One region of the Pseudomonas sp. B2M1-30 genome, then DNA from elsewhere that is predicted to be linked to it. Evidence: predicted binding sites of a transcription regulator. Region 1 holds the regulator's gene; the other holds the start of a gene.
What was found. The regulator FliA, encoded in region 1, starts transcription of late flagellar genes. The targets are predictions, from matches to a motif close to CTAAAGTTTNNNNNNNNNNNGCCGNTAA.

Region 1 (15,331 bases):
TCCGGTGAGCTGGTGGAAAATGCCAGCGAAAGGGCGATGGGGTATCGGGTCGTCTTCAATCTGCGCATGGACTTTTTGAACTTCAAGGTCATGGCGGACCAGTACATTCCCGGCTATCTGGACGCGCCGCTCAATGCGATCCGGCCCGAGTTCGATGGGTTGGCCTATCACCATGCTTACAATTACTTCTTCGACTGGGCAGGACGTATTCGCGATAACGCGGCGTTGTTCCGGGTTTTCAGCGATGCGGATTACTACTCGGCCGCGTGGTCGAGCGGCGGGCTCGAACAGCGGTACGACAAGCCTGAGCTCAAAATGACCGGAGACACCTTGCAGATCACGGCGGGCAAGTATTTTCGCCATGAGGACGGGCGGCCGGTGCAGATCGGTGAACTGCCGGTCGCTCGTTTCCAGGCGGCCCTCAACCTGATGCACAGTGATGTTTTGTCCGGGGACACGGCGCCGTACACGGTTGTCGTGTTGGGTTATGCCGAAGAAGACATGGTGGATGTGGAAGGTGTCCCGATGAATCGCGGGATGCGCTACATGAAAACCCATCAACTGACGTTGGGGCCGATTGCGCCCGAACAGATTCTCACCGCCGGTTGATCTGCCCGCCACGGGCCTGTTTGCGAGAGTGTCGGCAGGCCCGTTTTCACTGACGCAATCCTTGCGCAAAAATCCCGATAAACCCCTCTGTTTCAATCCTGTGCAAAAGTTGGAAGGCTTTTTGCAGTAGCCGCCGTGCGCCTGCTTCGGGCGTCAAAAGTTTGCTTTAAAGGAACGGGGAAAACCGGTGGATCGCTCTCAGTTAATCAACAGTGCTCGCTCGAACATTGCCGAACTCAGTCGCGGCAATCTGGGCGTGCCGCTGTTGCTGCTGGTCATGCTGGCCATGATGATGCTGCCGGTGCCGCCGTTCCTGCTCGACGTGTTCTTCACCTTCAACATCGCCCTGTCGATCGTGGTGCTGCTGGTCTGCGTGTACGCCCTGCGGCCGCTGGATTTTGCGGTGTTCCCGACGATCCTGCTGGTGGCGACGCTGTTGCGACTGGCGCTGAACGTGGCGTCGACACGGGTGGTGATGCTCCACGGTCAGGACGGCCACGCCGCCGCCGGTAAGGTGATCCAGGCCTTCGGTGAGGTGGTGATCGGCGGTAACTACGTGGTCGGTATCGTGGTCTTCGCGATCCTGATGATCATCAACTTCGTCGTGGTCACCAAGGGTGCCGGGCGGATTTCCGAGGTGAGCGCGCGCTTCACCCTCGATGCGATGCCCGGCAAGCAAATGGCGATCGACGCCGACCTCAACGCCGGCCTGATCGACCAGGCCCAGGCCAAGGCCCGCCGTCAGGAGGTCGCCCAGGAAGCCGAGTTCTACGGTTCCATGGACGGTGCCAGCAAGTTCGTGCGCGGTGACGCCATCGCCGGCCTGCTGATCCTGTTCATCAACCTGATCGGCGGCATGGCCGTCGGTATCTTCCAGCACAACATGACCTTCGCCGACGCGGGCAAGGTTTACGCGCTGCTGACTATCGGTGACGGTTTGGTGGCGCAATTGCCATCACTGCTGCTCTCCACTGCTGCGGCGATCATGGTGACCCGTGCTTCCGGTTCGGAAGACATGGGCAAGCAGATCAACCGCCAGATGTTCGCCTCGCCCAAAGCGCTGGCCGTGGCCGCCGGACTGATGGCGGTCATGGGCCTGGTGCCGGGCATGCCGCACTTTTCGTTCCTGACCATGGCCGCCCTGGCCGCCGGCGGCGCGTACCTGTTCTGGAAAAAGCAGAACGCCGACAAGGTGCAGGCGTTGCAGGAGGTCAAGCGTCAACAGGAGCTGCTGCCGTCGCCGGCCCGCGCCCTGGAAACCAAGGAGCTGGGCTGGGACGACGTGACTCCGATCGACATGATCGGCCTGGAGGTCGGCTATCGCCTGATTCCGCTGGTGGACCGCAACCAGGGCGGGCAACTGCTGGCGCGGATCAAGGGCGTGCGCAAGAAGCTGTCCCAGGACCTGGGCTTCCTGATGCCGACCGTCCACATTCGCGACAACCTGGATCTGGCACCGAGCGCTTATCGCCTGACCCTGATGGGCGTGATCCTCGCCGAAGCCGAGATCTACCCGGACCGCGAACTGGCGATCAACCCCGGTCAGGTCTACGGCTCGCTCAACGGCATCAACGCCAAGGATCCGGCTTTCGGCCTGGAAGCGGTGTGGATCGAAATCAGCCAGCGTGCCCAGGCGCAATCGCTGGGTTATACCGTGGTCGATGCCAGTACCGTGGTCGCCACCCACTTGAACCAGATTCTGTACAAGCACTCCAGCGAGCTGATCGGCCACGAAGAAGTGCAGCAACTGATGCAATTGCTGGCCAAGGGTTCGCCGAAACTGGCCGAAGAGTTGGTGCCGGGGGTGGTTTCGCTGTCGCAACTGCTCAAGGTTCTGCAGGCGCTGCTGGCCGAACATGTGCCGGTGCGCGATATCCGCAGCATCGCCGAAGCCATCGCCAACAACGCCGCCAAGAGTCAAGATACCGCCGCGCTGGTGGCTGCCGTGCGGGTTGGCGTATCCCGCGCCATCGTCCAAAGCATTGTAGGTACTGAGTCCGAGCTGCCTGTGATCACCTTGGAGCCAAGGTTGGAACAAATATTGCTCAATAGTCTGCAGAAGGCAGGACAAGGCTCGGAAGAGGGCGTTCTGCTGGAGCCAAGCATGGCCGAGAAGCTGCAACGTTCGCTCATCGAAGCGGCGCAGCGTCAGGAAATGCAAGGTCAGCCGGTGATCCTGTTGGTAGCAGGCCCGGTACGCGCGATGCTCTCGCGTTTTGGCCGCCTCGCCGTCCCCGGACTGCATGTGCTGGCCTACCAGGAAATTCCGGACAACAAGCAAGTGACCATCGTTGCGACAGTAGGGCCCAACGGCTGAGGTAGTGGTTTATGCAAGTTAAGCGTTTTTTCGCCGCCGATATGCGTCAGGCCATGAAGCTGGTTCGTGATGAGCTGGGCGCTGATGCCGCCATCATTGGCAACCGCCGCATTGCCGGCGGCGTCGAGCTGACGGCGGCGCTGGATTACAAACTGTCGGCGCTGGCGCCACGGGTGCCGAACATGGAACTCGAAGACGAGCTGCGCAAGACCCAGTCGCGCATCGTCACCGCCCAGGCCGAGCTGAGCCTGCGTGGCGAAGCCGACGGCAGCACCAATCGCCAGTTGTTCTCCGGGCTGCCGCTGACGGCCGGCCTGCCGCTGACCGCTGCCGAACCGCTGACCGAGCCGACCTACGCCGCGCCGAATCGCCCGGCCCCGGTGGCGCCTGCCCCGGCCGCTGCCGGTGTCGATCCGCGTGCGCTGGACTCGATGCGGTTCGAACTCAACAGCCTGCGCGAACTGATGGAAGTGCAGCTCGGCACCCTGGCCTGGAACCAGCTGCAAGGCAGCCGTCCGGCCCAGGCCAATCTTTACCGTCGCCTGCAACGGATCGGCCTGTCCGGCCCGCTGTCCCGTGATCTGCTGGCGATGATCAGCGATATCGAAGAGCCGCGTCAGGCCTGGCGCATGTTGCTCGCGCACTTGGCGCGGATGATCTCTGTTCCGGAAGTCGAGCCGCTGGAAGACGGCGGGGTGATTGCCATGGTCGGCCCGGCCGGCATGGGCAAGACCACCACGCTGGCCAAGCTGGCCGCTCGCTACGTGCTCAAGTACGGCGCGCAGAACATTGCGCTGGTGAGCATGGACAGCTTCCGCATCGGTGCCCAGGAGCAGTTGAAGACGCTGGGGCGGATCCTCAATGTGTCGGTGACCCACGTCGACCCGGGCCAGTCCCTGGTGCAGGCGCTGGATCCGCTGCTGCGCAAGCGCGTGGTGCTGATCGACACCGCCGGCCTGCAGGCCAGCGACCCGGCCCTGCGCATGCAACTGGAAAGCCTGGCCGGTCGCGGCATCCGCTCGAAAAATTATCTGGTGCTGGCAACCACCAGCCAGAAACAGGTTCTAACCGCCGCTTATCACAGTTACAAGCGTTGCGGGCTCGCCGGGTGCATCCTGACTAAACTGGATGAAACGGCCAGTCTGGGCGAGGTGTTGAGCCTGGCGATCAGCCATGAACTGCCGGTCGCCTACCTGACCGATGGCCCGCGCATTCCGGATGATCTGCATCTGCCGCGCCGTCATCAACTGGTCAGCCGCGCCGTCAGCGTGCAAATGCAGGAAGAACCCAGCGAAGAAGCCATGGCTGACATGTTCGCTGATATCTACCACAGCCCGACCAAGCAGGTTGGCTGAGGTAATGAACAGTTTTTGTACCTACATCGATGGCTTGCCACGCATTGTTCCGGTTGTGAACGCGCAGCCAGTAATGTGGCCTCCGTCTATGCAAGACAAGGTAAAGAAATAACATGGGCAGCATGCATCCCGTACAGGTGATCGCGGTGACCGGCGGCAAAGGTGGCGTCGGCAAGACTAACGTGTCAGTGAACTTGTCTCTGGCGCTGGCAGAGCTTGGCCGTCGGGTCATGCTGCTGGACGCCGATCTGGGGCTGGCGAACGTCGACGTTCTGCTGGGGCTTACGCCAAAACGCACACTGGCCGACGTGATCGAAGGCCGCTGCGAGCTGCGCGACGTGCTGTTGCAGGGGCCGGGCGGGATCCGCATCGTGCCGGCCGCTTCCGGCACCCAGAGCATGGTTCACCTGAGCCCGGCGCAGCATGCCGGTCTGATCCAGGCCTTCAGCGATATCGGTGACAACCTCGACGTGCTGGTGATCGACACCGCTGCGGGTATCGGTGACTCGGTGGTCAGTTTTGTCCGCGCCGCCCAGGAAGTGCTGCTGGTGGTCTGCGACGAACCGACGTCCATCACCGACGCCTACGCGCTGATCAAACTGCTCAACCGCGACTACGGCATGAACCGCTTCCGCGTCCTCGCCAACATGGCGCAGAGCCCGCAGGAAGGGCGCAATCTGTTCGCCAAGTTGACCAAGGTCACTGATCGCTTCCTTGACGTCGCCCTACAATACGTGGGCGCGGTGCCTTACGACGAAAGCGTGCGCAAGGCGGTGCAGAAACAGCGTGCGGTCTATGAAGCCTTCCCGCGTTCCAAGTGCGCGCTGGCGTTCAAGGCCATCGCCCAGAAGGTCGACACCTGGCCGCTGCCCGCCAACCCGCGTGGGCACCTCGAATTTTTCGTCGAGCGCCTCGTGCAGCAAACGGCAGGGCCAGTGCTATGACCGCCAGCGGTATGAACTACTACAAGAAGTCGGCACGTGACGCGCAGTACGAGCTGATCGAGCGTTACGCGCCACTGGTCAAACGCATTGCCTACCACTTGCTGGCGCGATTGCCGGCCAGTGTGCAGGTCGAGGACTTGATCCAGGCCGGGATGATCGGCCTGCTCGAAGTCTCGACCAAATACGACGCCAGCAAGGGCGCCAGTTTCGAAACGTACGCGGGCATCCGGATCCGTGGCGCGATGCTCGATGAAGTGCGCAAGGGGGACTGGGCGCCACGCTCGGTTCACCGCAACACCCGTATGGTCAGCGACGCGATTCGCGCAATTGAAGCTAAAACCGGCCGTGACGCTAAAGATCACGAGGTTGCGGCCGAACTCCAATTGAGTCTCGACGATTACTACGGGATTTTGAATGACACCTTGGGCAGCCGGCTGTTCAGTTTCGACGACCTGTTGCAGGACGGCGAACACGAAGGTCTGCACGAGGATGGCGCCAGTGCTCATCTGGAGCCGTCGCGCGATCTGGAAGACGAGCGATTCCAGGCCGCGCTGGCGGACGCGATTGCCAATTTGCCGGAGCGTGAGCGACTGGTGTTGGCGCTGTACTACGACGAAGAGCTGAACCTCAAGGAAATCGGTGAAGTCCTGGGCGTCAGTGAATCGCGGGTCAGCCAGTTACACAGCCAGTGCGCGGCCCGTTTGCGGGGGCGTTTGGGGGAGTGGCGAGCGCGCTGAGGGCGGTGTGGGGACGCTGCGAACGAGGCTGGTGCGGTGGTGAACGGCACCGGTCTCGATCTGTTGTGCTCCAGACAGTCTTTGAGTGCTTTGCCGGATTGATTGAAATGGCGCGTCCAGGTGCTGGGCGCGTTTAAGACTGCTTGGAGGTCGAATTGAACAAAGACATGAAAATCCTCATCGTTGACGATTTCTCGACGATGCGGCGGATCATCAAGAACCTGCTGCGTGATCTGGGGTTCACCAACACCGTTGAAGCGGACGATGGCACCACCGCCATTCCGGTGCTCAACAGCGGCAGCATCGACTTTCTGGTGACTGACTGGAACATGCCCGGCATGACCGGCATCGACCTGCTGCGTCACGTGCGCGCCGATGAAAAGCTCAAGCACCTGCCGGTGCTGATGGTGACCGCTGAAGCCAAGCGCGAACAGATCATCGAAGCGGCCCAGGCCGGCGTTAACGGCTACGTGGTCAAACCTTTCACAGCTCAGGCACTGAAAGAAAAGATCGAGAAGATTTTCGAACGCATCGGCTGATGTACGCGCCCCGGGGGAGCTATGGAGCATAACGAATCTTCACAGGGCGACTTCGAGTCGACTCTGAAAAAACACGCGGTCGAACTGGTCGAAAGCCTTGAAAAAGGCAAGTTCGGCGAAGCCGTGCAACTGATCCATGAGCTCAATCAGACCCGCGACCGTGGCCTGTACCAGGAAGTGGGCAAGCTCACGCGTGAACTGCACAGCGCGATCGTCAATTTCCAGATCGATCCGCACATGCCGCAAGCCGAGGAAGTGTCGCAGATCACTGATGCGACCGAACGCCTGGGCTATGTGGTCAAGCTGACCGAGAACGCCGCCAACCGCACCATGGATCTGGTGGAGAGCGCCACGCCGGTGGTCAATGGCCTGGCTGACGAAGCCCAGGCGTTGAGTGCCGACTGGGGGCGTTTCATGCGCCGCGAAGTCGGTGCCGAAGAGTTCCGTGAACTGGCTCGCCGGGTCGACGGTTTTCTGGCACGCAGCAGCGCGGACAACCGCGCCGTATCGGCCAACCTGAACGACATTCTGCTGGCCCAGGATTACCAGGACCTCACCGGTCAGGTGATCAAGCGTGTGACCCAGTTGGTCACCGAAGTCGAAAGCAACCTGCTCAAACTCGTCCTCATGGCCAGTCAGGTGGACCGCTTCGCGGGCATCGAACATGACCGTGCGGCGATGCTTGCTGAAAAAGATCCACAAAAACATCTCTCGCAGGGTGAAGGTCCGCAGATTCATGCCGATAAACGAGAAGACGTTGTGTCCGGTCAGGACGATGTGGACGATTTGCTATCCAGCCTTGGATTTTGAGTTTTTTTGGGTTTTTAGACCTGTAGGAGCACCCCATTAATGAGCTTCGGCGCCGATGAAGAGATCCTTCAGGATTTCCTGGTTGAGGCCGGCGAGATTCTTGAGCAACTGTCCGAGCAACTGGTCGAGCTGGAAAGCCGTCCGGATGACGCGGATCTGCTCAACGCAATTTTTCGCGGTTTCCACACTGTAAAAGGGGGCGCCGGCTTCCTTCAGCTCAACGAGCTGGTGGAGTGCTGTCACATCGCCGAAAACGTGTTCGACATCCTGCGCAAGGGTGAGCGTCGCGTAGATGCAGAACTGATGGACGTGGTACTCGAAGCGCTGGACTCGGTGAACAGCATGTTCGGCGAAGTTCGCGATCGCAGCCCGATCACCGCTGCAACACCGGAACTGCTGGCGGCGCTGTCGCGTCTGGCCGAGCCGCAATCGGCTGATGAAGCCGTGGCCTCGCCGGTGGCCGAGATGATCGAGGAACTGGTCGTTGAAGACGCAGCCTCGGGCGACATCACCGATAACGAATTCGAACAGTTGCTGGACTCGCTGAGCGCCGTCAAGGCTGAAGCCGAGGCTCCGGCGGCCGTGGCTGCGCCGGTGCAGAGCGCCGATGAAGCGGCCAGCGATGAAATCACCGATGCCGAGTTCGAGTCGCTGCTCGACCAGCTTCACGGCAAGGGTCAGTTCGCCGCTGATGCGGTGGCCCCGGCGGCGGCCGCTCCTGCGGCGCCGGCAGCGGGCGACAGCTCCGACATTACCGACGATGAGTTCGAAGCCCTGCTCGATCAGTTGCACGGCAAAGGCAACTTCGCCGTCGAAGCGCTGGAGTCGGCCATTGCTTCGGCCCCGGCGCCTGCCGCTCCGGCTGCGGCCGCTGCGGGCAGCGATCTGATCACCGATCACGAATTCGAATCGCTGCTCGACCAGCTGCACGGCAAAGGCAAGTTCACGGACGTCGCTAGCGGTGCGCCAGTTTCCGCCGGCAGCACTTCGGCCGTCGCCACGCCTGCTGCCGCCGCACCTGCCGCCAAGACTCCGGCCGCTGCGCCGAAGCCGGCCGCGAAAGCCGCCGAGCCAAAAGCCGAAGCGCCAAAACCGGCCGCCGCTGCCGCACCGGCACCTGCCCGTGCGCCGGCTTCGCCGCCACCGGAAAAACCGGCCAGTGAAGCCGAGACCACCGTGCGGGTCGACACCGCGCGTCTCGACGAAATCATGAACATGGTCGGCGAACTGGTACTGGTGCGTAACCGTCTGGTGCGCCTGGGCCTCAACAGCGGCGACGAAGCCATGTCCAAGGCCGTGTCGAACCTCGACGTGGTCACGGCCGACTTGCAGACCGCGGTGATGAAGACCCGGATGCAGCCGATCAAGAAGGTCTTCGGGCGCTTCCCGCGTCTGGTTCGCGACCTGGCGCGTCAGCTCAAGAAAGAGATCAACCTGGAACTGGTGGGTGAAGAGACCGACCTCGACAAGAACCTCGTCGAAGCACTGGCCGACCCGCTGGTCCACTTGGTGCGCAACGCGGTCGACCACGGTATCGAGTCGCCGGAAGAACGCGAAGCCTCGGGCAAGGCCCGTGGCGGCAAGGTGGTGCTGGCCGCCGAACAGGAAGGCGACCACATCCTGCTGTCGATTTCCGATGACGGCAAGGGCATGGACCCGAACGTCCTGCGTTCGATCGCGGTAAAACGCGGTGTGATGGACAAGGATGCGGCCGATCGCCTGAGCGACACCGAATGCTACAACCTGATCTTCGCCCCGGGCTTCTCGACCAAGACCGAGATTTCCGACGTGTCCGGCCGTGGCGTCGGCATGGACGTGGTGAAGACCAAGATTTCCCAGCTCAACGGTTCGATCAACATCTACTCGACCAAGGGCCAGGGTTCGAAGATCGTCATCAAGGTGCCGCTGACCCTGGCGATCATGCCGACCCTGATGGTGATGCTCGGCAACCAGGCGTTCGCGTTCCCGCTGGTGAACGTCAACGAAATCTTCCACCTCGACCTGTCGACCACCAACGTGGTGGATGGCCAGGAAGTGGTGATCGTGCGGGACAAGGCGCTGCCATTGTTCTACCTCAAGCGCTGGCTGGTCAGCTCCGCCGCTCACGAAGAGCAGCGCGAGGGCCATGTGGTGATCCTTTCGGTGGGCACCCAGCGGATCGGCTTCGTCGTCGATCAACTGGTCGGCCAGGAAGAAGTGGTCATCAAGCCGTTGGGCAAGATGCTCCAGGGAACTCCGGGCATGTCCGGCGCCACCATCACCGGTGACGGCCGCATTGCACTGATTCTCGATGTTCCGAGCATGCTCAAGCGTTACGCCGCACGGCGTATTTGAATCCGGGGCGGCGGGGCGACAACGTCTCGCCGCACCTAATGGAGTGTTTATGGCAGTCAAAGTCCTGGTGGTGGACGATTCGGGTTTTTTCCGCCGCCGCGTCTCGGAAATTCTTTCAGCGGATCCGAGCATCCAGGTCGTCGGTACGGCGACCAACGGTAAAGAGGCGATCGATCAGGCCCTGGCCCTCAAGCCGGACGTGATCACCATGGACTACGAGATGCCGATGATGGACGGCATCACGGCCGTGCGGCATATCATGCAGCGCTGCCCGACCCCGGTGTTGATGTTCTCCTCGCTGACCCACGAAGGCGCCCGGGTGACCCTGGATGCGCTGGATGCCGGCGCGGTGGATTTCCTGCCGAAGAATTTCGAAGACATCTCCCGCAACCCGGAGAAGGTCAAGCAGTTGCTGTGCGAGAAGGTTCACAGCATCTCGCGCAGTAACCGTCGTTTCAGTGCCTACAGCGCACCGGCGCCGGCTGCTGCGCCTGCGCCGACACCCGCGCCTGCACCTGCGTCGTCGAGTTTCGCCAGCCATGGCAGCAGCGCTCCGGCCCGTCCGGCGCCAGCCCCTGTCCATGCACCGACCCGCACTCCGGCGGCCAGCGCTTCGTCGCCGGCCCCCAAGCGCAAGTCCTACAAACTGGTGGCGATCGGTACATCGACCGGCGGCCCGGTAGCCCTGCAACGGGTCCTGACCCAGTTGCCGGCCAACTTCCCGGCGCCGATCGTGCTGATCCAGCACATGCCGGCAGCGTTCACCAAGGCGTTCGCCGAGCGTCTGGACAAGCTGTGCCGCATCAGCGTCAAGGAAGCCGAGGATGGCGACATCCTGCGTCCGGGCATGGCGCTGCTGGCGCCGGGTGGCAAGCAGATGATGATCGACGGCCGTGGCGCGGTGAAAATCCTCCCGGGCGACGAACGTCTGAACTATAAGCCGTGCGTAGACATCACCTTCGGCTCCGCCGCGAAATCCTACGGCGACAAAGTTCTGGCGGTGGTGCTGACCGGCATGGGCGCCGACGGCCGTGAAGGCGCGCGTCTGCTCAAGCAGGGCGGCAGTTCGGTGTGGGCGCAGGACGAAGCCAGTTGCGTGATCTACGGCATGCCGATGGCGATCGTCAAAGCTGACCTCGCCGACGCGGTGTACGGCCTGGACGATATCGGCAAGCATCTGGTCGAGGCGTGCATCTGATGGATGTTCTAAGCCTTATCGGGATCATCATGGCGTTCGTCGCCATCATCGGCGGCAACTTCCTTGAAGGCGGTCACCTCGGCGCGCTGGCCAACGGCCCGGCGGCGCTGATCGTGCTGGGCGGCACGATCGGGGCCGCGCTGCTGCAATCGCCGATGAGCGCCTTCAAGCGCGCCATGCAGATTCTCGCCTGGATCTTCTTCCCGCCACGGGTGGACCTGGCCGGCGGCATCGACCGGGTGGTCAACTGGAGTCTCACCGCGCGCAAGGAAGGCCTGCTCGGCCTGGAAGGCGTGGCAGATGCCGAACCGGACGCCTACTCGCGCAAAGGCCTGCAACTGTTGGTCGACGGCGCCGAGCCGGAAGCGATCCGCAGCATTCTTGAAGTCGATTTCTACACCCAGGAAGCCCGCGACATCGAAGCTGCCAAGGTCTTCGAAAGCATGGGCGGCTACGCGCCGACCATCGGCATCATCGGGGCAGTGATGGGCCTGATTCATGTCATGGGCAACCTGGCCGATCCGTCGCAACTGGGCAACGGCATCGCCGTGGCGTTCGTCGCCACCATCTACGGTGTGGCGAGTGCCAACCTGGTGCTGCTGCCGGTCGCCGCCAAGCTCAAGTCAATCGCGTTGCGGCAGTCGCGTTATCGCGAAATGTTGTTGGAAGGTATTTTGTCGATCGCCGAAGGTGAAAACCCTCGCTCTATCGAGCTGAAGCTTCAGGGCTTCATGGATTGATGGGGGTAATGGACTATGGCTCGTCGTCGCCAGCATGAAGAACACGTCAACCACGAGCGCTGGCTTGTGTCGTACGCAGACTTCATCACGCTGCTGTTCGCTTTCTTTGTGGTGATGTACTCGATCTCGTCGATCAACGAAGGCAAGTACAAGATCATTTCCGAAGCGTTGATCGGGGTCTTCACCGACTCCGACCGCGCGCTCAAGCCGATCCCCATCGGCGAAGAACGACCGAAGACCGTGACCCCGGCCAAGCCGCTGGTCAAGGACAGCGAGCAGGTCGACGCCGGTATCGCCGGGGCCAGCGATCCGCTGAAAAGCATTGCCGACGACATCAGCGCCGCGTTCGGCGACCTGATCAGTTCCAACCAGATGACCGTGCGCGGCAACGAGCTGTGGGTCGAGATCGAGCTGAACTCCAGCCTGTTGTTCGGCAGCGGCGACGCGATGCCGAGCGACATCGCGTTCAGCATCATCGACAAGGTCGCAGCGATCCTCAAACCGTTCGACAACCCGATCCACGTCGAAGGCTTCACCGATGACCAGCCGATCCGCACCGCGCAGTACCCGACCAACTGGGAGCTGTCCTCGGCGCGTTCGGCGAGCATCGTGCGCATGCTGGCGATGCAGGGGGTGAACCCAGGTCGCCTGGCGTCGGTGGGCTACGGCGAATTCCAGCCGGTGGCCAACAATGCCACCGCCGAGGGCCGCGCGAAAAACCGTCGCGTGGTGCTGGTGGTGTCGCGAAATCTGGACGTGCGCCGCAGCCTCACCGGTACGGGCACCGCCAATGCAACACCGGACGCGGCATTGAAGCGCGCTGGCACACAAACTGCACCGACCCCGGTCAAGACGCCGGGACGCGAGAGTGCCGTCAATTCTCCGTCGCCCGCATTAATACGCTGAGCTATGTCTCGGCCGAGCATCTCGGCCGGGAGGAATGATCCGAATGAGAGTCTGGGCAGTCGCCAATCAAAAGGGTGGTGTCGGTAAAACCACTTCCTCCATCGCTTTAGCCGGGTTGCTGGCCGAGGCGGGCAAGCGCGTGGTTGTGGTCGATCTCGACCCCCACGGCTCGATGACCAGCTATTTCGGTTACGATCCCGACAGCCTGGAACACAGCAACTACGACCTGTTCCTGCACAAGGGCGGCGTGCCGCAAGGCCTGCCGGGGCAGTTGCTGCTGTCGACCAGCGACGAACGCATTTCCCTGCTGCCGTCGAGCACCGCGCTGGCGACCCTCGAGCGCCAGTCGCCGGGGCAGAGTGGCCTGGGCCTGGTGATCGCCAAGAGTCTGGCGCAGCTGTGGCAGGATTTCGATTACGCGATCATCGACAGCCCGCCGCTGTTGGGCGTACTGATGGTCAACGCCCTGGCCGCCAGTCAGCAACTGGTGATCCCGGTGCAGACCGAACACCTGGCCGTCAAAGGTCTGGAGCGCATGGTCAACACCCTGGCAATGATCAACCGCTCGCGCAAACAGGCGCTGCCGTTCAGCATCGTGCCGACCCTGTTCGACCGCCGCACCCAGGCGTCGATGGGCACCCTGCGGGTGTTGCGTGACAAATTCCCCGACGAGATCTGGCAGGGTTACATCCCGGTCGATACCCGTCTGCGCGATGCCAGCCGTGCAGGTGTCACGCCTTCGCAGTTCGATGGCAAGAGCCGTGGCGTGCTGGCTTACCGCGCGCTGCTCAAGCATTTGCTGGCGCAGCAACTCGTTCCGCAGGTGGCCTGAGCATGAACCGGCCGATCAAACTGACTTCACGTCCGCAGATGGCTTTGCAGTCCTATCTGGACAGCTTGTTGCAGGACGTGCCGGAGGCGTTGCCGGACGAAGTCGAGGCGCAGGTCGAAGTGGTTGAAAGTGCCGCCGCGCTCGATGAATTCCAGGCAGCGGTGCTTGAAGAGCAGGCGCGCGATGCACAGGCGTCTGCCAGACCGGTGACAACGGTGGCGGCGCCAGCCCCGGCCCCGGCCCCGGTTGCCAGAGCGCCTGTGGCATTGATCGAAACCCCGGAACCTGTGCGGCCGGTTTCGACCCTCGCACCGCTGTTGCAAACCCGATTGCTGCAAACGACGCCGGAACCGGAACCCGCTCTCGCGCCGGTCGAGCCACAAGCGCCGGCCCCTGTGCAGGTTGAGCAAACGCTGGTTCCGCCGCTGGTGGAAGTGCATCTGCCGCCGAGTAACACACCGCCGCCGGTGGACACCGATGGTCGTCCGGCCTGGGCCGCCGAAGCGTTCGAATGCCTGTTGTTTGACGTCGCCGGGCTGACCCTGGCGGTGCCGCTGGTGTGCCTGGGTTCGATCTATTCGCTGGCCGGCCACGAATTGACGCCGCTGTTCGGTCAGCCGGAATGGTTCCTCGGCATCCTGCCGAGCCAGGCCGGCAACCTGAAGGTGCTGGACACCGCGCGTTGGGTCATGCCGGATCGTTATCGCGACGACTTCCGCCAGGGCTTGCAGTACGTGATTTCGGTGCAGGGCTACGAGTGGGGGCTGGCGGTGCATCAGGTCAGCCGCTCGCTGCGCCTGGACCCGAATGAAATCAAATGGAGAAGTCACCGAGGGCAGCGGCCATGGCTCGCCGGCACGGTGATTGAACACATGTGCGCCTTGCTCGATGTCGCCGCACTGGCCGAGTTGATCGCCAGCGGTGGGGCCAAGCACATGTCCGGCAGTAAGCCGAACCACAAACCGACATAAAAGACACGCGCTGGCCCTTGAAGCCGGCGCACCGAACACACACCGCCAGGCGCGGTTTTTCGAGGGGCTAGGGTATGAACGACAAGGCTACGGCGGCAAAGGGTTCCGAAGATCCGATCCTGCAATGGGTGACCTTCAAACTGGACAATGAAACCTACGGCATCAACGTGATGCGCGTTCAGGAAGTCCTGCGCTACACCGAAATCGCTCCGGTTCCGGGTGCGCCAAGCTACGTGCTGGGCATCATCAACCTGCGCGGCAACGTGGTGACCGTGATCGACACCCGTCAGCGCTTCGGCCTGATGAGCGGCGAGATCAGCGACAACACCCGTATCGTCATCATCGAGGCCGACAAGCAAGTGGTCGGGATCATGGTCGACAGCGTGGCTGAAGTGGTTTACCTGCGTCAGTCGGAAATCGAGACCGCGCCAAACGTCGGTAACGAAGAGTCGGCCAAGTTCATCCAGGGCGTATGCAACAAGAACAACGAGTTGCTGATCCTGGTCGAGCTGGACAAGATGATGAGCGAAGAAGAATGGTCGGAACTGGAGAATATCTGATTGATTCTCGAGGTAGCGGTCATTGTCCTGTTCCTTTTCTGGGCAGGCACGCTGGCGATGTTTCTGGCGTACATCAAGGCGCAGCGGCTGATCGCTGCGCAACAGGCCCAGGGCGATGCGCTGCGTGACCAGCGCATCAAGGACCTGGCCAAGCGCGTCGACGATTACCAGAACGGCAACGTGCGCATGGGCGAAGCCCTGCACGAGCTGCGCGCGGTCGTCGGTCCGTTGCCGGACAAGATCATCCAGCTGGAACAGCGCGACCCCTCGAGCCTGTCGTTCGCCCAGGCGGCGAAACTGGTGGGCATGGGCGCGAGCGTCGATGAACTGACCCAGTCCTGCGGCTTGACCCAGGCTGAGGCAGAGTTGATGAGAAAGCTGCACAGAAGCTGATTTTTGCGTTGAAGCTGAAATCGCCCTTCGCGAGCAAGCCCGCTCCCACAATCAACGTGGCGGCGGGCTTGTTTGCGAAGGGGGCT
Region 2 (15,331 bases), on a different contig from region 1:
CCGCTGCTGACCACCTGGACATCGCCCCAGCGCATGTCCGGTTGCAGGCCCATCTTCGCGGTCATCTGCGCCGATGCCAGCATCGCTTCACGCACAGCCTTCGCCACAGCCGCCTGTTCGATGGCGAGGCCGCGCGGGGTGTGTTGCGCATCCTTGGGATCGAACGCCACGCGCCACACGTCCGGCGACTCCTGCAAGGCCTGCATGATGTTCTGGAAATGCACCAGCCCGACACCGGAATCCAGATTCGCCCGGCCGTCCCAGCCCTTCAGGCTGGCGCAGACCGGTTTGAGTGCGGTCGCGTCGGTGCCCAGGTCAGCAGCGCAGAACTTCAACAGGTCCGGCATGACCTGGCCCGCCAGATACACCTGATCGTCCATCACCATCTGTTGCAGATCTTTCACCGCCAGCGTGCCGGCCTTGCCCGGCGTTGCCAGTCGGCTCAGGGCGAACCGCGCACGCAGCCCCAGCGGTTGGCCGTCCTGGCTGATCAGCGGCGAGAAACCGGTCAGCGGTTGCGCCGGATTGGCCAGCCACGCCGAATCGTTGGAGTGCTGGACGAAATCCTTGCGCAACAGTTGCGGCAACTGGCTGGAGGCGTAGATGCCCTTCTGCGCCGCTTGCGGGTCGATGTCCCAGGCGCAGGCGCTGTTGGCACCGTCGAGCACGATCATTTGCAGGCCGGCACGCGGATCGCTGCACTGGCCCAGCTTTTCAGCGCTGACGTTCGGCACCACCGACAGGTTCATGTACAGCGTCTGGCCCTTGTCATCCACCGCCAGGGTATTGACCCACGGGATGCCCTGGATCTTGTGGACGGAATCCTGCAACTCTTGAAGATTCGCCGCGCGGTTCATCGCGTACCACTGCTTGAGTACGCGGTCGTTGTCCAGGTTGGCGTCGCGCAGGCTGAAGGCGTACTGGTGATCCCAGTCGAGCTTGCCCGGCCACTGCACGATCGGGCCGAACTGCGAGCTGTAGATGTCACGGGACACCGGCACCACTTGCCCGTCGGCCTGCTTCACTTGCACGGTCACGGTTTGCTTGCTCATCGGCAGCGACTTGCCGTCGAGCAGATAGCGCGTCGGGTCCTTCGGATCGAGTTGCAGGCGATACAGGGTGAAGTGCTTGGACGAGTCGACCGTGTGGGTCCAGGCCAGGTGCTGGTTGAAGCCGATATTGATCATCGGCAGGCCGGGCAATGCGGCGCCCATCACATCGAGTTTGCCGGGGATGGTCAGGTGCATCTGATAGAAACGCATGCCGCCGACCCACGGAAAATGCGGGTTGGCGAGCAGCATGCCGCGCCCGTTGAACGAGCGCTCACTGCCCACGGCCACGGCGTTGCTGCCCCGGTCCAGGGCGAAGCGTTGCAGGCGCGTGGAGGCCAGTTGATAGGCACGGTCATCGGCGTCGATGCGGGCGGTCGCCTGCGGCGGTGTAGCGCCCGCCAAGGCTTCGGCAAACTGACCGACGCCGCCCTCGACCAGCAGACGACGCGTCAGCTTCACCAGGTCTTCGGCAGCGATATCGCGCACCCATTCGCCCTGGCATTGCTGCGGCAGCCCCTGCTGCCGACGCTCGGCGAGGTACTGGTTGTAACCGGCGGCATAACCCTGCACCAGTTCACGCACCTCAACTGACTGAGCCTGCCAGAACTCGCTCACCGCTTGCGGGGTGTTGAGCCAGGTGAAGAACAGATCGCTGACGCGGTTCTCGCGTTCTTCGACGGTGAACTGCTCAGGCCCGAAGTAGCGTGAACGTTCGCCGTTGACCGTGACGATCTCGTTGGCCAGCAGGCACAGATTGTCCTGCGCGTAGGCGTAACCGATGCCGAAGCCCAGACCACGTTCGTCCTGCGCGCGAATGTGCGGCACGCCAAAACCGGTCCGGCGGATATCGGCGCCGGTCTGTGCGGCGGGACTCAACGCATGGGCGGACAGACTCAGTCCGAGAAACATACCGGCAAGGGCCAGTCCGGTTAATTGCCTGGAAATAATCACGCTCGCTCCTGATCGAAATGCCGAAGAGCGGAGGTCGCGCCGTGCCTGGACGGTAAAGGCGCGACAAATCCGCTCCGGGGAAACACCCACACACGCGTCCACGCGCAATGAGCCTGTTCAGGAAACGAAGCGGAGGAAAAAAATTTAACCGGCCGGACACCGGTCTGGCCCCGTGATTACGGAGAAACGACGAATTGGCGACAAATTTTCTACATTTCGCCCTTCATGATTTGTCGGGCTGATTCGTCTTTTACAGAGAGAGCACCCAAAATTTTTCCCGAGCAGGCTCTGAAAGGAGACCCCACATGTACAACTCGCAACTACCAACGGACGGTAGCCAGACGCCAAATGGAGCACCTATGGGTTCGCGCGTGAGCGATTTCGGACAACGTGTCGAGCGTCACGGCAACGAACGCATTCGACTGCTGCTCAAGAGTTTCGGCCTGCGGACCAGCCTGATCCGCCTGAAAGTCATCGACGCCCTGCTGGTCGCCGCTGAAAACGACCGCCGCCTCGGTGTGCGCGGCGTCCACAGCCAGTTGCTCGACCTGGATATCCCGCTGTCATTTCTCAGTGTGCGCGAGGTACTGAAACGTCTGTGCGCCGAAGGTGTGATCACCTTCAACGCCGACAAGAGCTACAGCCTGCATCCACAGGCTGCGGCGGTCCTCAACAGCGACTGAAGCCCCGATGATCGCCGTCAGGGCTTGACCTTGCGGCGCATCACTCCGTTGATCACCACCACGACCACCGCCACACCGATGGCGATGTACTGGAACATCTTCTCGCTGAGCATGCCCTGGTTTTGCAGCCAGGACAGACCGAGCATGATTGCCAGCACCACGAGGGCGATCAGAATCGAGTATTTCAAGCGTTGCGACTGAGTCATTGCAGATTCCTGGAACGTTGGAAATGTATCCGGTTTGTATCGACTTTCATGCCATGCGCATACCTTTTCTCGGGGATACGGTGCGGCAAACGGAGTCTCATGTTACAGCCGCTGGAGAGCTTTGGCTCCATGCGGCGTTAACCTTGAGGATTTTGAAATGTTACGTCGAATCACCTGGCTGATTCCTGTTCTGGCGCTGCTGACCCTGAGCGGCTGCATTATCTTCCCCCACGGCGGCTGGCATGGCGATCACCATCGCTACTATCAGGAAGGCCCCGGTTACTATCATCGATAGCATGACTTTTTACGTCACCCGTTCACCCATGGAATAAACAGTCGCCACAACGGATTCGATCCCACTGAAACAATGCCCGCCTCTCGCGGGCATTTTTGTTGGCTCACGCGAAACTCGCGAAGCTCATGCAAAGTTCACTTATCGGCGATATCACCAGACTTTAAATATGCTGTAAGTCTTTGACACTTAATGTCGCGGCAAACCGTTTGGTGCGGTCTGGCGAGTTTAATTAGTCTCTGTGCATCTTTTATCCATACGAAACAAGGATGTGTATGCACAGAACATTGATAGCGATACAACCCGTTCAAGTTATCGGTTTCTGCCTGGCAATTGCCGGTTTCGAACTTCTGACTTACATGGCCAGCGATATATTGATGCCGGCCATGCTCGCGGTGACCGGCGAATTCAACGCCGATCCGCATCACGTGCCCAACGCCTTGAGTCTGTATCTGGTCGGCGGCGTCTGCCTGCAATGGCTGATCGGCCCGCTGGCGGATCGGTTCGGCCGGCGACCGTTGCTGTTGAGCGGTTGTGCGCTGTTTGGCATCGCCTGCGCCGCAGCCTCCGCCAGCACCAGTATCGAAGCGTTCAACCTGCTGCGACTGGTGCAGGGCATGGGCCTGGGCTACGTGGTGGCGGTGAGTTATCCGGCCGTGCAGGAAGTGTTCTGCGAGGCCGATGCGGTGCGGCTGATGGCGCTGCTCGGCAACGTGGCCCTGCTGTCGCCCCTGCTCGGCCCGTTACTGGGCAGCCTGCTGCTGGAATGGCTGAGCTGGCGGCAACTGTTCGTGGCCCTGGCCGTGAGCGCGGCGCTCGTCTGGCTGGCGCTGTACGCCTGCATGCCGGAAACCGTCGGTGTCCTGCGCCGCGACGGTCAGGTGCAGGCGCCGATTGCGTTCTCCTGGCGGCATATCCTGCGCCGTTATCGGGCGCTTCTGGGCAATCGCAGGTTCCTCGGCGCCAGCCTCGCTCTGGGGTTGATGAGCCTGCCGCTGATTGCCTGGATCGGTGTCGCCCCGCTGTTGCTGATTCAACTGCTGGGCCTGTCCACGCTGGAATACGGCTTGTGGCAGATCCCGGTGTTCTCGGCAGTGATCGGCGGCAACCTGATCCTCGACCGGCTCTTGCTGAGCCACGATCTGCCGCGCCTGATCCATCTGGCGCTCTGGCCTTACTGCCTGGGCCTTCTGACCCTGATGGGCGCCGCCGTGCTGGGCGCCTCCCTCGGCGTGCTGATCGGCGCTCTGTCGCTGTACGCGCTGGGACTGGGCATCAGCAACGCCGCGCTGTATCGCCTGGCGCTGTTTTCCAGCGATGACAGCAAGGGCCTGGTGTCGGCGGCCATCGGCATGATTTCGATCACGGTGATGGGCGCCGGTGGCTCTTTAATCGCCGCCATCGGCGGTGGCTCGCAGCTTGAATCCTTCGCCCTGTGGGCGGCCCTCGCCGGCCTGCTGGCCCTGCCCTCGCTCTACCGTTTCCTGCGCGGCGCCACAACAGCGCTCCTCCCTCCACCCACACCGAAAAGGAATTTCGGATGACCCCTTTACCCCACAGCGACGCGCTCTGCGCCTTGCCGCACCCTTATTGCCCGGAGGCCGTTCCGCCAGGTCTGTTCGACCGGGCCATGGCCGAAATCAGCCGCTTTCACTGCGACCAGACGCCTGGCTACGCTGACTGGCTGCGCGCCAACGGCCTCGACCCCAAGGAGCTGCCACATCTCGACGACTGGTCGCAACTGCCGCCCATATTCGCCAATTTCTTCAAACAGCACCTGTTGCTCAGCTCCAGCGGCGAAGGCGCCATGGAGCTGACCTCCTCCGGCACCAGCGGCCAGAAAAGCCGCATGCGCTACGACGAGCGCAGCCTCGGCGCCGCGCAATTCATGGTCGGGCAAATCTTCAATCATTACCGCTGGAACACGCCGGACACGCCGTGCAATTACCTGCTGCTGAGCTACGAGCCGCAGGGCCGGATCAGCCTCGGCACGTCCTACACCGACCAGTTCCTGTGCCGGTTCGCGCCGGCCAATCGCGTGGTCTACGCCTTGCGCAGTACCGGCGACGGGCATCAGTTCGACCCGTTCGGCGTGATCGAGGCCTTGCAGGCGTTTGCCGAGGAAGGCCTGCCCGTGCGGATCTTCGGTTTCCCGGCGTTCCTCTGGCAGGTGCTGCAACACATGCAGGCCACCGGCGTCGCCGATCTGCGCCTGCCCGAGCAATCCCTGGCATTTTTCGGCGGCGGCTGGAAAACCCGGACCGCCGATGAAATTCCCAAACAACACCTGTACGCACAGATCCACCGGCAACTGGGCATCGAGCTTTCCAGATGCCGGGATGGTTACGGTGCCGTCGAACATGCGGTGCCCTACGTCGAATGCGCCCGGCATCATTTTCATGTGCCGGTGTACGCCAGGGTCTTCGTGCGCCATCCGGCGGATTTCACTGTCCAGCCTTACGGGCAACCCGGTTTGCTGGGTTTCGTCTCGCCGTACATTTCATCCAGTCCGGCCCACGCGGTGGTCATGAGCGACCTCGCCACCCTGCACCCCGGCTCGAGTTGCGGCTGCGGCCTGGCGAGCGACTGGTTCGAACTGCACGGCCGCGCCGGCACCGGCGCGGGCAGAAGCTGCGCCATGGCTGCCGCCGAATTGCTGGGGAGGCACTGACATGTACCTCATCAATGGCCAACTACACGCCGATTACCACCTCGACGACGCCCTGCAACAGCTGCACCGGCAATTGCCGGAACAACTGAACACGGCGCTCGACAGCGCCACGGTCATCGACGCCGTGAGCGCCTTCGCCAGACGATTACGCAGCGGCGAACCGGCGCTGAATGACGAGCAACGGCAAGCGCTGATCGACTTCTGCGAACCCGAAGCCCTGCGCCGCAAACTTGAACGCGAACTCGGCCAGCAAGCCGATTCGCTGCGACGTATCGACTACCGGCAAGCACGCTTCGAACGCTGGAGCCCGTTGGGCCTGGTGGTGCATATCACCCCCGGCAACTCACCGCTGCTGGCCTTCTGCGCGGTGATCGAAAGTCTGCTGGCCGGCAACATCAACTGGTTGCGCCCCAGTGCCAGCGACCTGGGTCTGACCGCACGGCTGCTGCACGCGCTGGTGCAATGCGATCCCGGCGGCCGGCTGCGCGGGCATGTCGCGGTACTCCCGACCACCACTGCGCAGATCGGCCAGCTCTGCCAATGGGCCAACGGGGTCAGCGCCTGGGGCGGCGAATCGGCGCTACGAGCGATCCGCCAGCAGCTCCCGGCCGGTTGCCGCTGGATCGACTGGGGGCATCGCATCAGTTTCATTTACCTGACGCCGGACAGCGCCACGCCAGCGTCGCTGGATGCCGTGGTCGATGAAGTTTGCCGGCTGGATCAGCAAGCCTGTTCGAGCCCGCAATGGTTGTTGGTGGACAGTGACGACCCCGGCGTCCTGCGTGAGATCGGCGCCAATCTCGCCGAGGCGTTTACCCGTCGCGCCGGACAATGGCCGGCACTGGCGCCGTCGATCCAGGAAGCCTGTGAAGTCACCACCCACACCCGGATGGCGCACCTTGCGCAGAGTTTCAGCGCGCAGAACGGGCAGATCTGGAGCGCGCCGGGCTGGCGGGTGATCTGGAGCCATGATCCACAACTCGGGCCCTCGCCGCTGTTCCGCAGCCTGCTGCTCAAGCCAATGCCCCGCACCTCACTCAGCACCGCGTTGCTGCCATGGCGCAACGTCCTGCAAAGCTGCGCGCTGATTTGCGCCGAGCGCGAGATCACCGGGCTTTCGCGCACGCTGGTCGCCGCCGGGGTCACCCGTATTGCGCCGATCGAGGCGATCCACGATGGCTACGACGGCGAACCCCATGACGGCGTGTATGCCTTGCAACGTCTGAGCCGACGCGTTTCGGTCAGCCTGCCCGCCACCGTGCTGGCGACCCACGCCACGCTCGATGCGCAACCGTCGAACCCGGTCCCGCGCGATCTGCCGATCATGAGCAAGGACACTTTCACCGCCCGGCCGATCCATCCGGCGGCACAGTTGTACTTCCGCTCCGGCGGTAGCAGCGGCACGCCGGCGCTGTCGGGCTTCAGCTACCACGACTTCCGCAGCCAGATGCGCGCGACGGCCGATGCCTTGTTCGCCGCCGGCCTGGAGCCGCAACGGGATCGGGTGATGAACCTGTTCTTCAGCGGCGGGTTGTATGGCGGCTTTTTCAGTTTCTCCAAAGTGCTGGAATTGCTGGATGTCACCCACCTGCCGATGGGCGCTCCCGCCGACGACGATTACGCCGAAATCGCTCAACTGATCGTCGAGCAACGGGTGTCTGTGCTGATCGGCATGCCGAGCACCCTGCACCGCCTGTTTCTCGATCAGCAGCAGACCCTGCGCGACTATGGCGGCATCGAAAAAGTCTTCCTCGGCGGCGAGCATCTGAATGAACAGAGCCGTGAGCTGATGCAGAGTTGTGGCGTGAGCAGTATCCGTTCGGCTATTTACGGCAGCGTCGATGCCGGGCCCCTGGGTCACGCCTGCAAGGCCACCAGGGATGGCGTGTTTCATTTGATGAGCGATATCCAGCAACTCGAGATTGTCGCCTTCGATCGTGACGAGCCGGTTCAGGGCAATGAAGTCGGGCGCCTGTTGTTCACCTCCACCGCGCGCCAGGGTCAGGACGTGTTGCGCTATGACATCGGCGACAGCGGCCGCTGGCTGGCAGGCCCGTGCCCCTGCGGCCTTGAGTCGCCACGCTTCGAGTTGTTGCAGCGCCACGGTCGACTGGTGCGCATCGGCACCGATTTCATCTGCCTGTCGGAACTGGCGCAGCACCTGCAAACGCCGTTTCAAGTGATCCTCGAACACGCCCCGGACGGCCTCGAACGCCTGCGTTTTCGCAGCGCCTGCGAACCCCGGGAGATCCGGCAACGCCTGCTGAACTACCCGACGCTGACCACACTGGTACAGACCGGTCTGTTGCGCGTGGAAGTTGAAGTTTGCGCGCCGCAGCAATTCACTCGAAACAAGCACAGCGGCAAAACGCCGTTGCTGATTGATTCGCGCCGTTAATTATCAAGCTCCCATTAAATACCGATAAAGAGAACACCATGATTGCAACTTCACAGTTCGGCGAGTTGGTTACTTATGCTCGCCAACACTCTCCGTATTACCGCAAGCATTTCGCACAAGTTGCCGAGTCCGTCAGTTCCCTCGATGAACTTCCGATTATCGATGGCGTGACTTATTGGCAAGACTGCCAACACTTGAGCCGATGGCCGGTGTTGACCCGCTCCATTGAAAACGCACTGGTCTTCAAGACCGGCGGCACCACCAGCGGCGGCAAACTGTCGGTCTTCGAACGCCACGAATGGCAGGCGCTGGTAAAGGATTTCGGCAACAGCCTGACGGCGCATCTCGAGCCGGGGGATCGGGTTGCCAATCTGTTTTTTGCCGGGGATCTGTATGCCAGTTTCATTTTCGTCCACGACGCCCTCGCGCACGTTGCAAGCGGCGTGGTCGAATTCCCGTTCACCGGCCAGGTCGACTCGATGAACCTTGCTGATTCGGTGCAACGACACCGGATCAATGTCCTGGCCGGCGTGCCGGCGCAATTGCTGACGTTCGCAGCCTGGCTCGAACGCGAAGGCCGCACGCTGGAGGGGGTCGACACCCTGCTCTACGGCGGCGAAAGCCTGTTCGCCGCACAACAGCGCCTGCTGCGTCGGGTGTTTCCCAACGTGCGACTGGCCTCCATGGGCTATGCCAGCGTCGACGCCGGCTTCATCGGCGTCAGTGACCGGGGCTGCGCGCTGGGCGAACATCGGGTGCTGGAGCGCCATAGCGTGGTGGAAATCATCGACGAGCAGACCGGCGAAGTCATCCGGCAAAGCGATCGCCCCGGCGTGCTGGTGGTGACCAATCTGACCCGACGCCTGATGCCTCTGATCCGCTATCCGGTCGGCGACCGTGCCTGCTGGCGCGAACCGCCCGAGACGCCGAATCGCAAGTTCGCCCTGCTGGGCCGAAGCGCCGGCAGTCAGCGCGTCAGGGTCGGCATCCTGACCCTGCTGATTGCCGAGATTGGCGATATCGTCCAGCGGATCGCCCACAGCGAAGACTGGCAGTTGCTGATCGAACAGACCGGGGAAAAAGACTTGCTGAGCCTGAAATGGCAAGCCGACACCCAGACCTGCGACCTCGCCGCGAAGAACCGCCAATTGCGAACCGCGCTGCTCAATCACTACCCGCTGATCGAACAGCTCGAAAGCGATTGCTTGCTGGCGCTGCGGGTGACGCATTGCCTGGCTGAAGACCTGTCGCGCCACCCGCGCTCGGGCAAGCACCAGCGGGTGGTCGATCTGCGCGTCTACGACGACTCGCCGTTAAAACCCGAGAGGTGGACGCCGTGATCCTGCGCAACTATCGCCCCGGCGATGCCACGGCGATCAGCCGGCTGTTCCGCAAGATTTACGGCGACCACTATGCGCACCATCAGGTGTACCTGCCGTGGATGATCAACCAGAACCATGCCGAACGCCGCTGGCACTCGCTGGTGGCAGTGGAAGGTAAAAAAGTCCTGGGCCACGCCAGCCTGTGCCGCGACGCAGGTTCGCATATCGCCGAACTGGCGCTGACGGTGGTCGATCCACAGACCCGTGGCCAACACATCGCGACCCAGCTGGGCGAGCAACTGCTGGTGCATGCGCAGGCCCTGGGTTGCCGGGGCGTGACGATCAAGCAAGTGACCCGGCATCCGTACACTCAACGCATGGCCGCCACGCTCGGTTTTCAAAGCACCGGACTGCTGCCGGATTACGTTCCGTCGCCCTATGGCGATCCTGTCCCAGAGACGCTTGTCATCGGCTACAAGGCCATCGACGGCTACCATCGGCCACTGCCGGCGCTGGCCTGGCCATCCGGTTGCAGCGAACTGCCGAGCCATTTGAGCCAGATATTTGGCATCACGGAAAAACCATCGAAGTGGCCGCACCCGGCGGTGCGCTTCGAGCACTGCCGAGGCCGCTATGACGTGGTGATCGGGTCGCTTGACGGCAATCTGCTGGCTCAGTTACGGCAATTGCCGGGGCATTGGCGGATCTCGCTCCGGCTGCGGCTGACAAGCGGGTTCACAACAGCACTGGCACGACTGTCGGCCATCGGCTTTCTGTTCACCGGACTGGCGCTCGATGAACGCGGCAGCGGCTGGATGGCCCTGCTCCACCGGGGCCACCCGCGCCGACGCTTGCAATTGCAGTGTCCGCACATGCAGCGCCTGCATGACCAGCGACGGCAACCTGCCGAGTCGGCACTTCTCGACCCGCCATAAACCAACAAGCCCGCTCGGTTACCGAGCGGGCTTGTGTGGGTCATGCCTTGGCGTTGACGCCTTTATCGGTCGGCGGGGCGCGTTCCCCGCCCTGACCGTAGACCTTCAGGTTCTGCAGCACATAAATGGCTTTCTTGTACTGCGGGATCAACGTGTTGGCGTACTTGTTGCCCTTGAGGCTGTTGTTGTTGATCGTGTCCAGTTGCGTGGCGAAATACTCCAGCGCGTTGAACTTGGCGTCCGGGTCTTTCTGGATGCCGAAGCGATCGAACTTGTCGCCTGCGTTGAGCAAGGTGATCGCGGTGATGTCGGAAATAAGGCCCCGACCGCGCAGGAATTCGCTGAGGTTGCCCAATTGCTTGGCCGACACGTTTTCCGGATCGAAACCCTTGATGTTCTTGTGCAGGCGCTGCTTGTCCATTTCCACCGTGTTCAGCGCGGTGGGATCGTTACCCACCAGGGCCAGCATCTGCTTGACCTTGACGCTCTGGGAGACCGGCTTGCCCGAGGTTCCGGGATCCCGAACCAACAGACCCGCCTTGCTTTGCCATGCACCGGTATAGCCGACAGTCATGAACAGGCTCCTTGCGCGAGAAACATGAAAATTCCTTGTTGAACGACGTGAAATTGCCGCGAGTATCGACGGGCAAACTAATGGCACCAACTGTTTTCTGCGCTTTTTAACAATTCTTGTACATTTCAGATACAAATCCAGCAAAGCCGCGTAACTGTTGAGCCAGAGCGATTGTGCCGATCAGCGAAATATCGACTTTTTACTCTAACGAACGAGCTGGTTAGTTCCTCTGTATCCGTCTTGATACCCACCGGTCATCGTCTTCGCGCTTTTTTAGTACGTAAGTACCTAAAGCTTCTCCGTGCCACGACGATAGCTAAGGGATACCCCTACTGCCTTGCTCCCTGCCCCTAACAAGAATCCCCTGCTCAAGGACCGGTTTCCATGCCCGCATTCCGCACCATTCAGGCTCGCTACACGCTGTTTCTGGTTCTGTTCATTCTGTTGCTGTCGGTGCTGACCGTGGTCGGCATCAGCCAACTGGTCGCGCCCAAACTGCGCCATACCGAAGAACAGGTGGTGCTCAACCGCATCGCCGAAGTCGCCGAGCAGATCCAGGGCGAACTGAGCAAGGTTCAGTCCCAGCAGCGCAGCATCACCCAGACCATTCCGTTGCTCGACAGCGCAGCCATCGACACGGTGCTGCCGGGGCTGGTGGATCAGTACGGGGAGCTGAAGGTGTTTGGTGGCGGGATCTGGCCGCTGCCGGGACAGCGTGAAGCCGGACGCAACAAGTTCAGCACCTTCTGGCACCGCGATGCCTCGGGAAAACTGGCGGTGAACACCTTCTGGAACAGCGACGCAGCGCCCAATTATTACGACCAGAGCTGGTACAAGGGCGGCATGCAGACGCCGCGTGGCCAATGCGCCTGGGCCGCCGCCTACAAGGACGACGCCAGCGCCGAACCTCGCACCAACTGCGCCATGGCCATCCAGAAGAACGGCAGCGCCTGGGGCGTATCGACCATCGACGTCACCCTCGGTTTCTTCAATGACCTGGTGGCGCGCAAGGAAAAAGACCTGAACGCCGAAATGCTGATCGTCGAGGCCGACGGCAAGATCATCAGCAACAGCTCGCGCATCAGCGGCCCGATCGTGTTGAAAAACATCAGCGACCTGGCCGCCAGCTCGCCGTTCGCCAGCCAGGTCAAGGCCGGGCTGCAGAATCGCGATCAGGCGCAACGCGTCGAGTTCGACAACAACGGCGAAGCCAGCACCTTCTTCATGCGTCCGATCGAAGGCACGCCATGGTTCCTCGCCACCGCCCTGCCGACCAAACTGATCACCGCCCAGCGCGATGACGTGCTCAGCACCCTGAGCCTGTTGCAGATTCCGCTGGTAATCCTGCTGGTGCTGTTGCAGGTCTACGCGATCCGTCAGTTGATCCAGCGCATGAAGGCCCTGAAAGCCAACATTGATTCGCTGTCCAGCGGCGACGCCGACCTGACCCGCCGCATCACCATCCGCGCCGAAGACGAACTCGGTGCCATCGGCCATTCGATCAATGCCTTCATCGCCTATTTGCAGAACATGATCGGCGAAGTGACCCACGCCACCGGCGCCATGGCGTCCAGCCTCGACAACCTGCAACGCACCTCGGCGCACACCAGCCAGATTCTTGAGCGTCACGCTTCGGAAACCGACCAGACCGTCACCGCCATCAACGAAATGAGCTCGACCGCCGAAAGCGTCGCGCAAAACGCCGCCGAAACCGCTGCGTTCACCCAGCGTGCCAACCAGGACGCCGACCGTTCGCGGGTGGTGGTCGGCGAAGCCTCGAACAGCGTGGTGGCGTTGATCGACGAGGTGGCCAGCGCCACGCAGAAAGTCGAAGGCATGCAACAGGATGCCCAGCGCATCACCGAAATCCTCGGGGTGATCGGCGCGATTGCCGGGCAGACCAACCTGCTGGCGCTGAACGCCGCCATCGAAGCCGCCCGGGCCGGCGAACAGGGTCGCGGCTTCGCGGTGGTGGCTGACGAAGTGCGCGCCCTCGCCGCCCGTACCCAGGCCAGCACCTCGGAAATCAACGAGATGTTGACCCGCCTGACCCAAGGCGTGACGTCGTCGGTCAGCGCCATGGAAAACACCCAGGCCAGTTGCCAGTCCGCCGCCGACGCCACGGCGCGGGTCAACTCCGGACTGGATGAAATGGCCGGTTCCGTCAGCCACATCAACAGCCTGAGCACACAGATTGCCACCGCCGCCGAGCAACAGAGCGCTGTGACCGAAGAGATCAACCGCAGCATGGTGCAGATCCGCCACATGGTCGACGAACTGGTCCAGAGCGGTCACGCCAGCGAACAGAACACCCGTCAATTGCTGGAGGCCAACAGCCGCGTGAGCGCGATCATGGGACGCTTCAAGGTGCAGTGATTGCGCGGCGAACCTGACAGATTTGTCATGCTCCACTCAGCGGGCTGTCAGCCGTGATCTACGATCATGCTGGCAGCCCGCTTTGTATCACTTGGAAACACTCCGTTGATGCCAGGGCGGAAAAACCGGTCAGAATGCGTTCTTTTTGACCGCCACCCGAGCCGAGAATCCCCATGCGAAACCACCTGCGTCTGGCCGCCCTGAGCGTGCTGTTCGTCTCGTCCCTGGCGCAAGCCGCCGACCTCATTCCCATCGAAGTGCACCGCGACGCCAATTGCGGCTGCTGCAAGAAATGGATCAGCCACCTGGAGGCCAACGGCTTCAAGGTAGAGGATCACGTCGAAAGCGACATGAGCCGTTTCAAGCAACAGCATGGCGTGCCACCGCGCCTGGCCTCCTGCCATACCGCAATCATCAACGGCAAGTTCGTCGAGGGCCATGTGCCGGCGGAACAGGTGCTGGCCCTGAACAAGCGCAACGACCTGCTCGGCGTGGCGGCGCCCGGCATGCCGATGGGCTCGCCGGGCATGGAAATGGACGGCATGAGCGACGCCTATCAAGTGATCGGTTTGAAGAAAGACGGCACTGATCTGGTGGTCGCGGACTACCCGGCCCATTGATTTCGGCGGCATACCCGGGGCTGTTCGTTGCCGCGTTCGGCGCCGCGACCCTGCTGCCGTTGCAATCGGAGGCGCTGCTGGTCGGACTGCTGCTCAGCGACCGTTATTGGCTCTGGGGGCTGCTGGCGGTCGCAACGCTGGGCAATGTGCTCGGCTCGCTGGTCAACTGGTGGCTGGGCCGGGGGCTGGAACGTTTTCAGGAGCGACGCTGGTTTCCGGTCAGCCCGGCCCATATGGCCAGGGCACGCAGCCACTATCAGCGCTGGGGCCACTGGTCGCTGCTGCTCAGTTGGCTGCCGGTCATCGGCGATCCGCTGACCCTGATCGCCGGTGTCATGCGTGAACCGCTCGGCCGCTTCCTGTTGATCGTCACCCTGGCCAAGGGCGCGCGTTACGGGGTGTTGGCGATGATTACCCTGGGCTGGTCCGGTTGAACGTTCGAGCGTGGACATTGCCTGTGTTTTAACGTCGCCCTAATCCGGCCGTTCCAGCATCGGCCGATTTCACACGGAGTTCGCCTCATGTCGCTTTCGCGCTGGCTGCCCGGTCTGGCCCTGACCGCCGCCCTGCCCCTGTTCGCCCACGCCGAAGGCCCGTCCTACGGGCCGGAGCTGCAAGGTTTCGAATACCCCTACACGCTCAAGCACTTCGCCTTTGAGTCCCAGGGCAAATCGCTGCAAATGGGTTACATGGACGTCGCTGCCCACGGCAAGGCCAATGGCCGCAGCGTGGTGCTGATGCACGGCAAGAACTTCTGCGCCGCGACCTGGGACAGTTCGATCAAGGCCCTGAGTGACGCCGGTTACCGGGTGATCGCCCCGGATCAGATCGGTTTCTGCACGTCCAGCAAACCGGACCATTACCAGTACAGCTTCCAGCAACTGGCAGCCAACACCCAGCAATTGCTCAAGGCCCTGGGCATCCAGAAAGCCACCCTGCTCGGCCACTCCACCGGCGGCATGCTCGCCACCCGCTACGCCCTGCAATACCCCGATCAGGTCGAGCAACTGGCGCTGGTCAACCCGATCGGCCTGGAAGACTGGAAAGCCCTCGGCGTACCGTACCGCACAGTGGACCAGTGGTATCAGCGCGAACTCAAGGTCAGCGCCGAGGGCATCCGCGAATACGAACGCAACACCTATTACAGCGGTCGCTGGAAGCCGGAGTTCGATCGCTGGGTCGACATGCTCGCCGGCCTGAGCAAGGGACCGGGCAAGCCCCAGGTGGCCTGGAATTCGGCGCTGATCTACG

Region 2: N8H74_RS26790 (methyl-accepting chemotaxis protein) is a predicted target of FliA. The motif match lies at 11,373-11,400, and genes of this name have one in related genera.

The regions. Positions count from the first base shown of each region.
Region 1 covers NZ_JAOEJT010000011.1:97,684-113,014, forward strand. Annotated here, with positions in the region: gene N8H74_RS20650 (hypothetical protein) at 1-609, shown strand, start outside; gene flhA (flagellar biosynthesis protein FlhA) at 797-2,926, shown strand; gene flhF (flagellar biosynthesis protein FlhF) at 2,938-4,281, shown strand; gene fleN (flagellar synthesis regulator FleN) at 4,395-5,225, shown strand; gene fliA (RNA polymerase sigma factor FliA) at 5,222-5,962, shown strand; gene N8H74_RS20675 (chemotaxis response regulator CheY) at 6,130-6,501, shown strand; gene N8H74_RS20680 (protein phosphatase CheZ) at 6,523-7,311, shown strand; gene N8H74_RS20685 (chemotaxis protein CheA) at 7,351-9,645, shown strand; gene N8H74_RS20690 (chemotaxis response regulator protein-glutamate methylesterase) at 9,695-10,843, shown strand; gene N8H74_RS20695 (flagellar motor protein) at 10,843-11,583, shown strand; gene motD (flagellar motor protein MotD) at 11,599-12,489, shown strand; gene N8H74_RS20705 (ParA family protein) at 12,533-13,321, shown strand; gene N8H74_RS20710 (CheW domain-containing protein) at 13,324-14,292, shown strand; gene N8H74_RS20715 (chemotaxis protein CheW) at 14,367-14,852, shown strand; gene N8H74_RS20720 (DUF2802 domain-containing protein) at 14,853-15,245, shown strand.
Region 2 covers NZ_JAOEJT010000020.1:1,659-16,989, reverse strand. Annotated here, with positions in the region: gene N8H74_RS26840 (acylase) at 1-2,003, opposite strand, end outside; gene N8H74_RS26835 (fe2+ zn2+ uptake regulation protein) at 2,309-2,686, shown strand; gene N8H74_RS26830 (hypothetical protein) at 2,704-2,892, opposite strand; gene N8H74_RS26825 (hypothetical protein) at 3,050-3,187, shown strand; gene N8H74_RS26820 (MFS transporter) at 3,460-4,728, shown strand; gene N8H74_RS26815 (acyl-protein synthase) at 4,725-5,855, shown strand; gene N8H74_RS26810 (acyl-CoA reductase) at 5,857-8,253, shown strand; gene N8H74_RS26805 (AMP-binding protein) at 8,292-9,593, shown strand; gene N8H74_RS26800 (GNAT family N-acetyltransferase) at 9,581-10,510, shown strand; gene N8H74_RS26795 (hypothetical protein) at 10,551-11,084, opposite strand; gene N8H74_RS26790 (methyl-accepting chemotaxis protein) at 11,469-13,460, shown strand; gene N8H74_RS26785 (DUF411 domain-containing protein) at 13,634-14,080, shown strand; gene N8H74_RS26780 (YqaA family protein) at 14,080-14,514, shown strand; gene N8H74_RS26775 (alpha/beta hydrolase) at 14,602-15,331, shown strand, end outside.